Regions from separate parts of the Solidesulfovibrio sp. DCME genome, predicted to be linked through region 1. Evidence: riboswitches for the same ligand, from Rfam matches in the RefSeq annotation. Region 1 holds a riboswitch; the other holds the start of a gene.
What was found. Region 1 has a riboswitch for cobalamin ahead of ACP59X_RS17650 (hypothetical protein). Riboswitches for the same ligand answer to the same signal wherever they lie in the genome.
Positions count from the first base shown of each region.

Region 2: linked by a shared signal. The riboswitch ahead of ACP59X_RS23320 (ribonucleoside triphosphate reductase) and the one ahead of ACP59X_RS17650 (hypothetical protein) in region 1 are both predicted to bind cobalamin.

Region 1 covers NZ_CP188261.1:3,988,559-3,993,378, reverse strand. Annotated here, with positions in the region: gene ACP59X_RS17670 (DsrE family protein) at 1-82, opposite strand, end outside; partial or broken gene ACP59X_RS17665 (transposase) at 248-388, opposite strand; gene ACP59X_RS17660 (iron hydrogenase small subunit) at 534-908, opposite strand; gene ACP59X_RS17655 ([FeFe] hydrogenase, group A) at 919-2,184, opposite strand; cobalamin riboswitch at 2,503-2,709, shown strand; gene ACP59X_RS17650 (hypothetical protein) at 2,806-3,123, shown strand; gene ACP59X_RS17645 (hypothetical protein) at 3,120-3,473, shown strand; gene ACP59X_RS17640 (methylenetetrahydrofolate reductase) at 3,460-4,374, shown strand; gene ACP59X_RS17635 (FecCD family ABC transporter permease) at 4,522-4,820, opposite strand, start outside.
Region 2 covers NZ_CP188261.1:5,282,622-5,287,441, reverse strand. Annotated here, with positions in the region: gene ACP59X_RS23325 (anaerobic ribonucleoside-triphosphate reductase activating protein) at 1-259, opposite strand, end outside; gene ACP59X_RS23320 (ribonucleoside triphosphate reductase) at 441-2,633, opposite strand; cobalamin riboswitch at 2,766-2,990, opposite strand; gene ACP59X_RS23315 (hypothetical protein) at 3,260-3,538, opposite strand; gene ACP59X_RS23310 (ABC transporter ATP-binding protein) at 3,528-4,244, opposite strand; gene livM (high-affinity branched-chain amino acid ABC transporter permease LivM) at 4,247-4,820, opposite strand, start outside.

The DNA of each region.
Region 1 (4,820 bases):
GAGGGTCTGATTTTCCGGCTAACGCACTGCTGCAGACCATGAGCAAAATGAAGCAGGTGAACAGCAATCCTTTTTTGAGCATAACACCTCCTACTCTTTGAATTGTTGCCGCGAGAGATGCAAAGGCCACTTGGTTTCTTCATGGGGCTATCGCCCACCATCCGGGGGACAGAAGAATGCCTTTTGAATAATACCAATGAAAAATCATAACAACCGAAAAAGAAGAATTTTACGAGAAAAGCTCTCGTCACGTGCTGGCTGGATAAAGGTCCAAACCGACGCAAAGGAAGTAGATGGCTGTTTTAAAATGCTCCCTGCTCTTGTAGCCGCAAGCTTTCCTCTTGATGGCCATGATCTTGCTGTTAAGCCCTTCGGCCACGCCGTTGGTATAGACCAACTGCGTGCTCGCATGGGCTTTTTCTATTTATATCCCCCCCCCCCGGCGTAAGAGCGCTGACTGGATAGCCGCAACAATCGAACCTTAGGGTCAGGTGTGCCCTTGCCGCAGGTCCAAGTGTCACAGCGGCAGGGGGTTATTCGTAGGGGTAGGTTGTTCCGGCGAATTCCTTGGCCCGGGGATTGGGGTACTGCCCGGCTGCAATCAATTTCTTGATGTTTTTCGAGCGATCTTCCCAATGCGTGTGGAGGAGTTGTTCGGCCTTGTGGCTCATGGGCTCTTCCAAATAGTTTTTGTAGAGTGTCTGGACCTGCACGTTCTGCTGCGATGCACGCTCCTTGAATGCGGCATCCGCACCGTAAACGCCGTCGATCCGGTCCATCATGAAATCCTTGAGCTGTTTGGCGGCCGCCACGGCCCGTCCGGTCAAGCGCAAGCCGATCAAGGCTCCGGCTGACAACGTGCAGGCTGTTTTTAGAAATCCCCGTCGGGTAAAGCTTATAATCGACATGGCGCGCTCCTTAGGCTTTCTGTTCGTTGTAAAGGTCCAGGCGCTTTTTCATGGACGCATAGAATTTCGTCACGCGCTGGTCCATGGACTGCAGTACCGTAGGCATAATAGGTTGCCCGCCACCCATGACACAGCCACCCGGGCAGGCCATGAATTCGATGAACTGCCACGGCGATTTGCCGGACTTGACCACTTCACAAACCTCGGCAAAGCGTTTTGCGCCATGAACCACGGCAACTTTGACCGGGGTGCCTCCGACATCGACGGTGGCTTCCTTGAGACCCTTGAGTCCGCGTACCGCCTTGAAATCCCAGCTTTGCGGAGCCTTGCCCGTAACGGCCTGATAGGCGAACCGTAAGGCCGCTTCCATGACACCGCCAGTGACGCCAAAGATGGTGCCGCCGCCGGTGGATTCGCCCATGAGGGGATCGCGCTTGCCATCAGGAACGGTTTTCAGGTCGATGCCGGCTTTCTTCAGCATATAGGCTAATTCGCGGGTATCAATCGTGGCATCGATGTCCTGGTAGCCGCTGGACCAGTTGACCGGCCGCATGCCTTCGTACTTCTTGGCCGTGCACGGCATGATGGAAACGGTATAGACGTCGGCCCGGGGGTATTTCATGGTGTCCGCGCCGTAGGTCTTGGCCAGGGACCCCAGCATGCCGATAGGCGATTTGCACGAGGACATGTGGGGGAACAACTCAGGATAGAACGTTTCCACGTATTTGTGCCAGCCTGGGCAGCAAGAAGTGAATTGCGGCAACGGCTTGTCAATCTTTTTTGTAAGCCGCTTGACGAACTCCGTGCCCTCTTCCCAGATGGTGACGTCGGCGGTCCATTCATTATCCCAGACATGGTTGAAACCAAGTTTTTGCAACCCGCCAAGCATCTTGTCCGTAGTCACGGTCCCCACCGGCATGCCGAAGCAGTCACCCAGGCCGTAGCGCACGGCTGGAGCGGGCATGGCGATGACTTTCACGTTTTTATCCTTGAGTTTTTCCTCAATAACGGGGACCCAAGACTGCTCTTCGTAGATAGCCGACACAGGGCAATGCGTCAGGCATTGGCCACAGTTGATACATGCTTCATTATGAGGAATTTTGTGGGGCTCGCCTGTCTCGCCAACCACAGCACCCGTTGGACAATAGTTCATGCAGGTGTCACATCCAATGCATTTGCTTTCATCGATCTTGATAAAATACAGCTTGTCTGGGTCCGCTTTCGGATCAGGAGACTGCATTTCATAGAAGATCTTTTCCATTTCTATCCGACTCATAAATAACCTCCGCTACCTTAAATAGTTACATTGCAATTTAGTGAATACCGCCCTAAAAAGACTCGCGAATCACACCGAAGCCAACGGCGCATTTTTTTGGGGGGGGTGGCACGCCTCCTTTTGGATGTCGGGTGTTACGAATTTTTATTTAGTAATACCGGTAGGATAAATATACTCATGTAGTATGATATAATATTGCCACACGTGGCGCAAGGGGTATTGAATTTCCGGAGAGTTAGTTTCGCCGACGAAGTGACATTCGATTATTTCTCGGCCGAGCTGGCCAGGGCTTGGTGCGTACTTGACGTCAATCCGAGCCGAAGCTATGGAAAATAAGGTTTTGTGTGCAGAGACAGACCATTCGGGAAACGGAAGACGGTGTAAATCCGTCGCAGACGCGCTGCTGTAATCGGGGTTTGCCGGCGGCGGGCCACTGAGCCCTGCTCGGGAAGGATGCCGCCAAGTTTTCCTGGTCGAAAGGACCAGCCCCCGTAAGCCAGAAGACGCCTCGAAGTGGTCGGCAATCCAGGCCTCGCGACATGGGCCGGGGTGACCAGGACAGGATGCGTCTAGCCTGCCCCGTTCATTCTTGGCCCGTTCTCCTCCGAGGGAACGGGCTTTTTGCGTTTCGCTCGCGTCGCCGGCCATGCCGACCTTCTTCTGAATCCCTTTGGGCACGGCAAGGAGGCATGTGGCATGGTGACGTGTTCATCTAACTTTCCTCATAGCGACATCAAGCGTGAGCCAAAGACCTTCCTTGAGGATTGGTGCGGGAAAAAGAACTCGACAGGTCTGATCCACGCTGCCGATACGTTGCGACCCCGCCTCTCAAAGTTCGACCAATATGAAGCGGAAAGCGACATCATGGCTGCTTTGAGAAACTCAGTCAAAGCAGCGGCTGTCGTGCGCCAATATCCGGCCGGGGCCAGGTCGCAATGAAACGCGAACACAAAAAGGACCAAGCCGAGATGTTCGCCATTCCCTTGCCAGCGGGCGCAGCAGGCTTGCTTGCGGCCTTAAGGGACATGGGCGAAGGGGATCGGCGCAAGTATGCCGGGCTTTTTTGCCAGGCAATCGCTGCGGGAATGAAAATACCGACCGCATCCTGCTCCCCTCCGGACGCTCCCTTTTCCGCACAGAAGGCCGACTCATATTGCCCGCTCAGTTGCCTCGGAGAAATATGGCCGGAGGAAACTCTGGCCGCCAACCTGCGCGCAGCCTCCGCTGCGACAACAACCGCGCCCAACGGCGCTATCGTCTTGATGATGGTGAAACATGAAAATAGCTGATTTGATGCCCTCAAGAAGTCGGTTTGTCTCTTTAGAATTTTTTCCCCCAAAGGAGCACAACGCCTGGCAAGGATTCGAGTCACAGATAGAACGGATGGCTGAGCTTGCCCCTCTGTTCGTTTCTGTGACGTACGGAGCCGGCGGCGGCACGCGGGCCACCACCCTTGCGACGGCCTCATGCCTGCAGGAACGGTTTGGATTATTCCCCATGGTCCATCTGACCTGTGCTGGGGCGACCCACGAGTCCATCGTGAGTTTCATGGAAGAACTTCAGGACATTGGAATAACCAACATCCTCGCATTGCGGGGCGACTTGCCGCCGGGCGTCCTTCCGACGGCGAATTCCGGCTTCTCTCATGCTTCCGATCTCGTTGCCTTCATCAGGTTGCGGTATCCGGAAACGGGGATCGCCGTAGCCTGCTACCCTGAAGCGCATCCGGAAGCCGCCAGCATCGCCGACGACCTTGAATGGACCAAGCACAAACTGGATGTCGGCGCGGATTTCGCCATCACCCAGCTATTTTTCGACGTCCGCTGCTATAATGATTTCGTCGCCCGATTACGCCGCAGGGGTGTCGTCAAGCCTATCATTCCCGGCGTGCTCCCGCTTCTCAGCATGCAATCCCTGCACAGGATTCTCTCACTTTGCGGCGCGAGTATTCCGGTAAAACTGTACCTTGAGTTGGTGCAGGCGGACAAAGATGGCGGAAATGAAGCCGTACGGCGCAAAGGCATAGAAATCGCACAACGCCAAATTCGTGACCTTATTGAACAGGGAGCGTCAGGAATACATCTTTATACACTGAATAATGCGGATGCTTGTATCGATATATTGTCTGGTGTTGACTATTTCGATACTCAAAAGAAAATATCTAGCCCCTCACACGAGGTTGTGACCTGATGATTCCGCCATGGCTTGTAACAGACTGCTATGAAAAGCCCATCGCAGCCGTTCACCGGGATAATCACTCGTGATCCCGGTGAATGGGACGACTTCCCGGCAGAGCCGTGATGCGAGGCGTATCCGTGAACGGATTGCAGTCTACGGCTAGATTCCAGTCATGGTCGCGGTGGTGGTGACGAGCACGCCCTGCACAAGACGCACCCGCACCCCGAGGTTTGCGGCCGCCTCGTCGCCGAGAAGGAGCAGGTTCATCGTCTGAGACAAGGCGAAGACCAACATGGCCCCGGCGACGACGCACAGGGCGGGGATCGGCAAAGAACCCAACGTGGCCGAAGACGTGTCGCCCATGAGCCAGACCAGTGTGGCGTGCAAGGTATGATCCCTGGTCATGGAGAGGAAAAACATGATGGCGGCCGAACAGAAGGCATTGACCATGACGCCGG
Region 2 (4,820 bases), 1.3 Mb from region 1:
GCGTCGCGGCCAGGCCCTCCTGGAGGGTGGGTTCGCCGCCGGAAAAGACCACGGCGTCGAGAAGCCCCCGCCGGCTCTCCAGCCAGGACAGCACCGAGGCGGCGTCGCGCTCGCCCTCGCCGCCGATTTTGCGCAGCGGTTCGTTGTGGCAGTAGGGGCAGCCCCAGGGGCAGCCCTGGCAGTAGATGACCGCCGCCAGGGCGTCGGGGAAATCCAGGGTCGAAAGGGGCGTCACGCCGCCGATGGTCAGTCCGTCCATCCGGGCTCCCTTACCGTTCCCGCTGGCCGGGGGCAAGGGGCGGCCGGCCGGGTGGCGCCGGCCGCCCCGATAGGCCTCGTGTGGCGTTCTGAAAAAAACAGGGAACTGTTTTTTTCAGAAAGAATAATTATTCAAATTATTATTCTCGAAATTCGTATGCACGAATTTCGAGAACGCGACACTAGGACGCGGTTGTCGGCTCCGCAAAGCAGACCCGCTCCTCGTACTCGCCCTGTTTGCCGGTGTTGAATGCCGACTTGGGCCGGTAATAGCCCATGACCCGGGTCCAGATCTCGCAGGCTTGCGTGCGGCCTTCGGCGGCGCAGCGGGGGCAGGTCTCCTGCTCGCCGGGAAGATACCCGTGGACGTCGCAGATGGAGAAGGTGGGCGTCACGGTCACGTAGGGCAGGGCGAAGCGCGACAGCGACCGGCGCACGAGGTTCTTGCAGGCCTGGGCGCTGGAAAGCCGCTCGCCCATGTAGAGGTGGAGCACCGTGCCGCCGGTGTATTTGCGCTGGAGCTCCTCCTGGCGCGAAAGGGCCTCGAAGGGGTCGTCGGTGAACCCGACGGGCAGCTGGGAGGAATTGGTGTAATAGGGCTTGTCGTCGGTGCCGGCTTGCAGGATGCCGGGGAAGCGTTTGCGGTCCTCGCGGGCGAAGCGGTAGGTGGTGCCCTCGGCCGGGGTGGCTTCCAGGTTGTAGAGGTGGCCGGTGCGCTCCTGGAACTCGGTCATGCGGGCGCGCACGTGGTCGAGGAGCTTGACTGCCAGGGCGTGGCCGGCCGGCGTCGCGATATTGTCCGCGTCGCCCGTGAAGTTGCGCACCATTTCATTGATGCCGTTGACGCCGATGGTGGAGAAGTGGTTGCGCAGCGTCCCCAGGTAGCGCTTGGTGTAGGGGAACAGCCCGGCGTCCATGCGGCGGCCGATCTCCTTGCGCTTGATCTCCAGGCTCGTGCGGGCGGTCTCCAGCAGCCCGTCCAGGCGCGCCACCAGGCCTGCCCAGTCGCCGCGATGCAGATGGCCCAGGCGGGCGCAGTTGATGGTGACCACGCCCACGGACCCGGTCTGTTCGGCGCTGCCGAAGAGGCCGTTGCCGCGTTTGAGCAGTTCGCGCAAATCGAGCTGCAACCGGCAGCACATGGAGCGCACCATGCCGGGCTCCAGGTCGGAATTGAGGAAGTTCTGGAAGTAGGGGAGCCCGTACTTGGCCGTCATCTCGAACAGGATGTCGACATTGGGCGAGTCCCAGGGGAAATCCTTGGTGATGTTGTAGGTCGGGATGGGGAAGGTAAAAACGCGCCCTTTGGCGTCGCCGGCGGTCATGACCTCGATGTAGGCCCGGTTGATGGTATCCATCTCGGCTTGCAGGTCGCCGTAGGTAAAGGGCATCTCCTCGCCGCCGATGACCGGGTGCTGGCCGCGCAGGTCCTCGGGGCAGGTCCAGTCGAAGGTCAGGTTGGTAAACGGCGTCTGGGTGCCCCAGCGCGAGGGGACATTCAAGTTGTAGATCAGCTCCTGGATGGACTGGCGCACCTGGGCATAGGAAAGCTTGTCCTTGCGGAGAAACGGGGCCATGTAGGTGTCGAAGCTGGAAAAGGCCTGGGCGCCGGCCCATTCGTTTTGCAGCGTGCCCAGGAAGTTGACGATCTGGCCCACGGCGCTGGAAAGGTGCCTGGGCGGGTCGGCCTCCACCTTGTCGGGGACGCCGTTTAAGCCCTCCTGCAAGAGCATTTTGAGCGACCAGCCGGCGCAGTAGCCGGCCAGCATGTCCAAATCGTGGATGTGGAGGTCGCCTTCTCGGTGGGCGGCGCCGACTTCCGGCGGGTAGACGTGGTTGAGCCAATAGTTGGCCACCACCTTGCCCGAAACGTTGAGGATGAGCCCGCCGAGCGAATAGCCCTGGTTGGCGTTGGCGGCCACGCGCCAGTCCTGGCGGTCGAGGTATTCGTTGACCGAAGCGGCCACGTCCACCACGGTTTTCCTGTCCTGGCGCAGGCGGGCGCGCTGCTCGCGGTAGACGGAGTAGGCGCGCATGGTGCGGAAGTGGTTGGCGGAAATCAGCGCCTGTTCGACCACGTCCTGGATGCGCTCGATGTCGGGGACCCCGCCGGAGAAGCGGTGGGACAGGACCTTGACCACCTGCGCCGTGAGCAGGCCCGCCTCGTCGTCGCCGAAGTCGCCGGTGGCCGCGCCGGCGCGGCGGATGGCCGAGCGGATCTTGTCGGCGTCGAAGGGCACGACCTGGCCGTCGCGCTTGCGGATGCGGGCCGGGACGGCGGCCACGGCCGGCGGGCGGGCTTCGGGTTTTTCGGGGACATTTTCGGAACGGACGACATCGACGGCAAGGTTGCCGTGCTCGGTCGGCGAAAGCATGGGTGGTCTCCCTGGTCTGGGCTGGCGCGGTGGCGCCGGTTCGTGAAAGCGGTTCGGACAGGCGGCGCGGGGGCCAAGGCCCTCGCGCCTGCCGGGTCGCCCTCCCGCGAGGCTCCCTCGACGCCGCCGGCCGTTGGCCGACGGGCGTTGGCAGGTCTTCGGACTCGCGAACGGGCCGGCGGATGGCCGGGGTGCCTAGTGCCCGCCGCTTCCCGGAGGGGTGCTCCAGTGCTTGGTGGCGGGGGTCGTTTTCGCTTACCGCTGCGGGGCAGTTCCGGAATTGCGCCGGATTCCCTCTTTCGGCCCGTACCGCTCCCTCCCCCGGGGCGGACGGACACCAACGCAGCCCCACTGTATGGGAAAAGCGTTGGGCCGTGTCAACGCCGTCCGTCCCTTCCCCCTTGGCAAGGTTTTTCTGTCTCGGGAGGGGGATGGACCCTTTTCGAACAGCCTGACGACAGCGGGCGATTAAGGAAGGCGGCGAAAAAACTAGAGAACTATTTTTCTCTTATTTGTCCGCTAAATTGGCCAATCCGCCGGATCGCGCCCACCCGGCTCCCCCATTGGGGAGGTCCAGGAGGGGCACTGCCCCTCCTGGCCGCCGGAGGCATCTTCCCTTCTTCCGCCTACTTGTAATCCTTATCCGCGGCCTTGACCGTCTGCACGAGCCGCATGAAGTCCACGCCGGCCTGGTGCATGTGGGTGTAGTGCTCGGCGTAGTCGATGTCGATGCCGGACATGGACTGGGCGACGCGGATGTCGTCGAGGAAGCGGGTGACGGCGGCGGGGTCGGGGCTGTCGCCGAACTGGCGGGCAATGGCGTCAAGGACGAGGGCGCGGACGGCCTCGGCCTTATCCGGGCGCAGCCTGGCCAGGATGGCGGCGAGGGCGGGGTTATTGTCCAAGGTAGGCCTTCTTGATGTCCACGTTTTCGCGCAGGTTTTCGGCCGTGTCCTCCATGACCACGGTGCCGGTTTCCAGCACGTAGGCCCGGTCGGCCAGTTTCAGCGCGATGTTGGCGTTTTGCTCGACGAGCAGGATGGTCATGCCCCGCTCCTCGTTGACGTTGCGTATGATGCGGAAGATGTGCTGGGAGATCATGGGCGAAAGCCCCAGCGACGGTTCGTCGAGGAGCAGCATTTTCGGGCGGCTCATCAGCGCCCGGGCGATGGCCAGCATCTGCTGCTCGCCGCCGGACAGGGTGCCGCCGTGCTGCTTGCGCCGCTCGAACAGCACCGGAAACAGGCGAAAGACCAGGCCCAGGTCGGCCTCGATGCCGTCGGCGTCGCGGCGGAAAAAGGCGCCCATGTCCAGGTTCTCCCGCACGGTCAGGCGCGGGAAGATGCGCCGGCCCTCGGGCACCTGGCACAGGCCCATCTCGGGCAGCCTGTCGGCGCGCAGGTCGCGGATGGATTTGCCCTGGTAGCGCACGTCGCCGGCGCTGGCCCGCACGATGCCGCAGATGGTCATGAGCGTGGTGGACTTGCCGGCGCCGTTGGCCCCGATGATGGTGACGATCTCGCCCTCGTTGACGGTCAGCGTCACGTCGCGCAGGGCCTGGATGCGGCCGTAGTGGGCGCATACGCCCGTAAGTTCCAGGATGGCGGCCACGGCTACTCCGAATCGTCCGAACGTTTGCCCATCCGCGCCGCCGGCCAGAGTCCGGCCGGGCGCACCAGCATCATCACGGCCATGGCCCCGCCGAAGGCCAGCATGCGGTAGAGCTCGAAGCCCCGGAAGACCTCCGGCAGGGCGACCAGGGCCAGGGCGCCGAGGATGACGCCGGGAATGGAGCCCATGCCGCCCAGGACCACCATGGCCAGCACCATGGCCGACTCGATGAAGGTGAAGCTCTCGGGGCTGACAAAGCGCATGCGCGCGGCGAAAAAGGCCCCGGCCAGGCCGCCGAAGACCGCGCCCAGGGCGTAGGCCAGAAGCTTGAAGCGGAAGGTGTCCACGCCCATGAGCTCGGCCGCGGTCTCGTCCTCGCGGATGGCCTCGAAGGCCCGGCCGATGCGCGAGAAATTGATGCGGTAGACGGCGATGACCGTGAAGACCGCCAGGGCCAGAATGATGTAGTAGAGGTATTCGAGCTTGCGCAGCAGCAGGTACTCGAAGGAAAAGGAGCCGTCGGCAAAGGTCGGGATGTAGATGCCCGGGGCCTTGATGCCGAGGATGCCGTTGGGG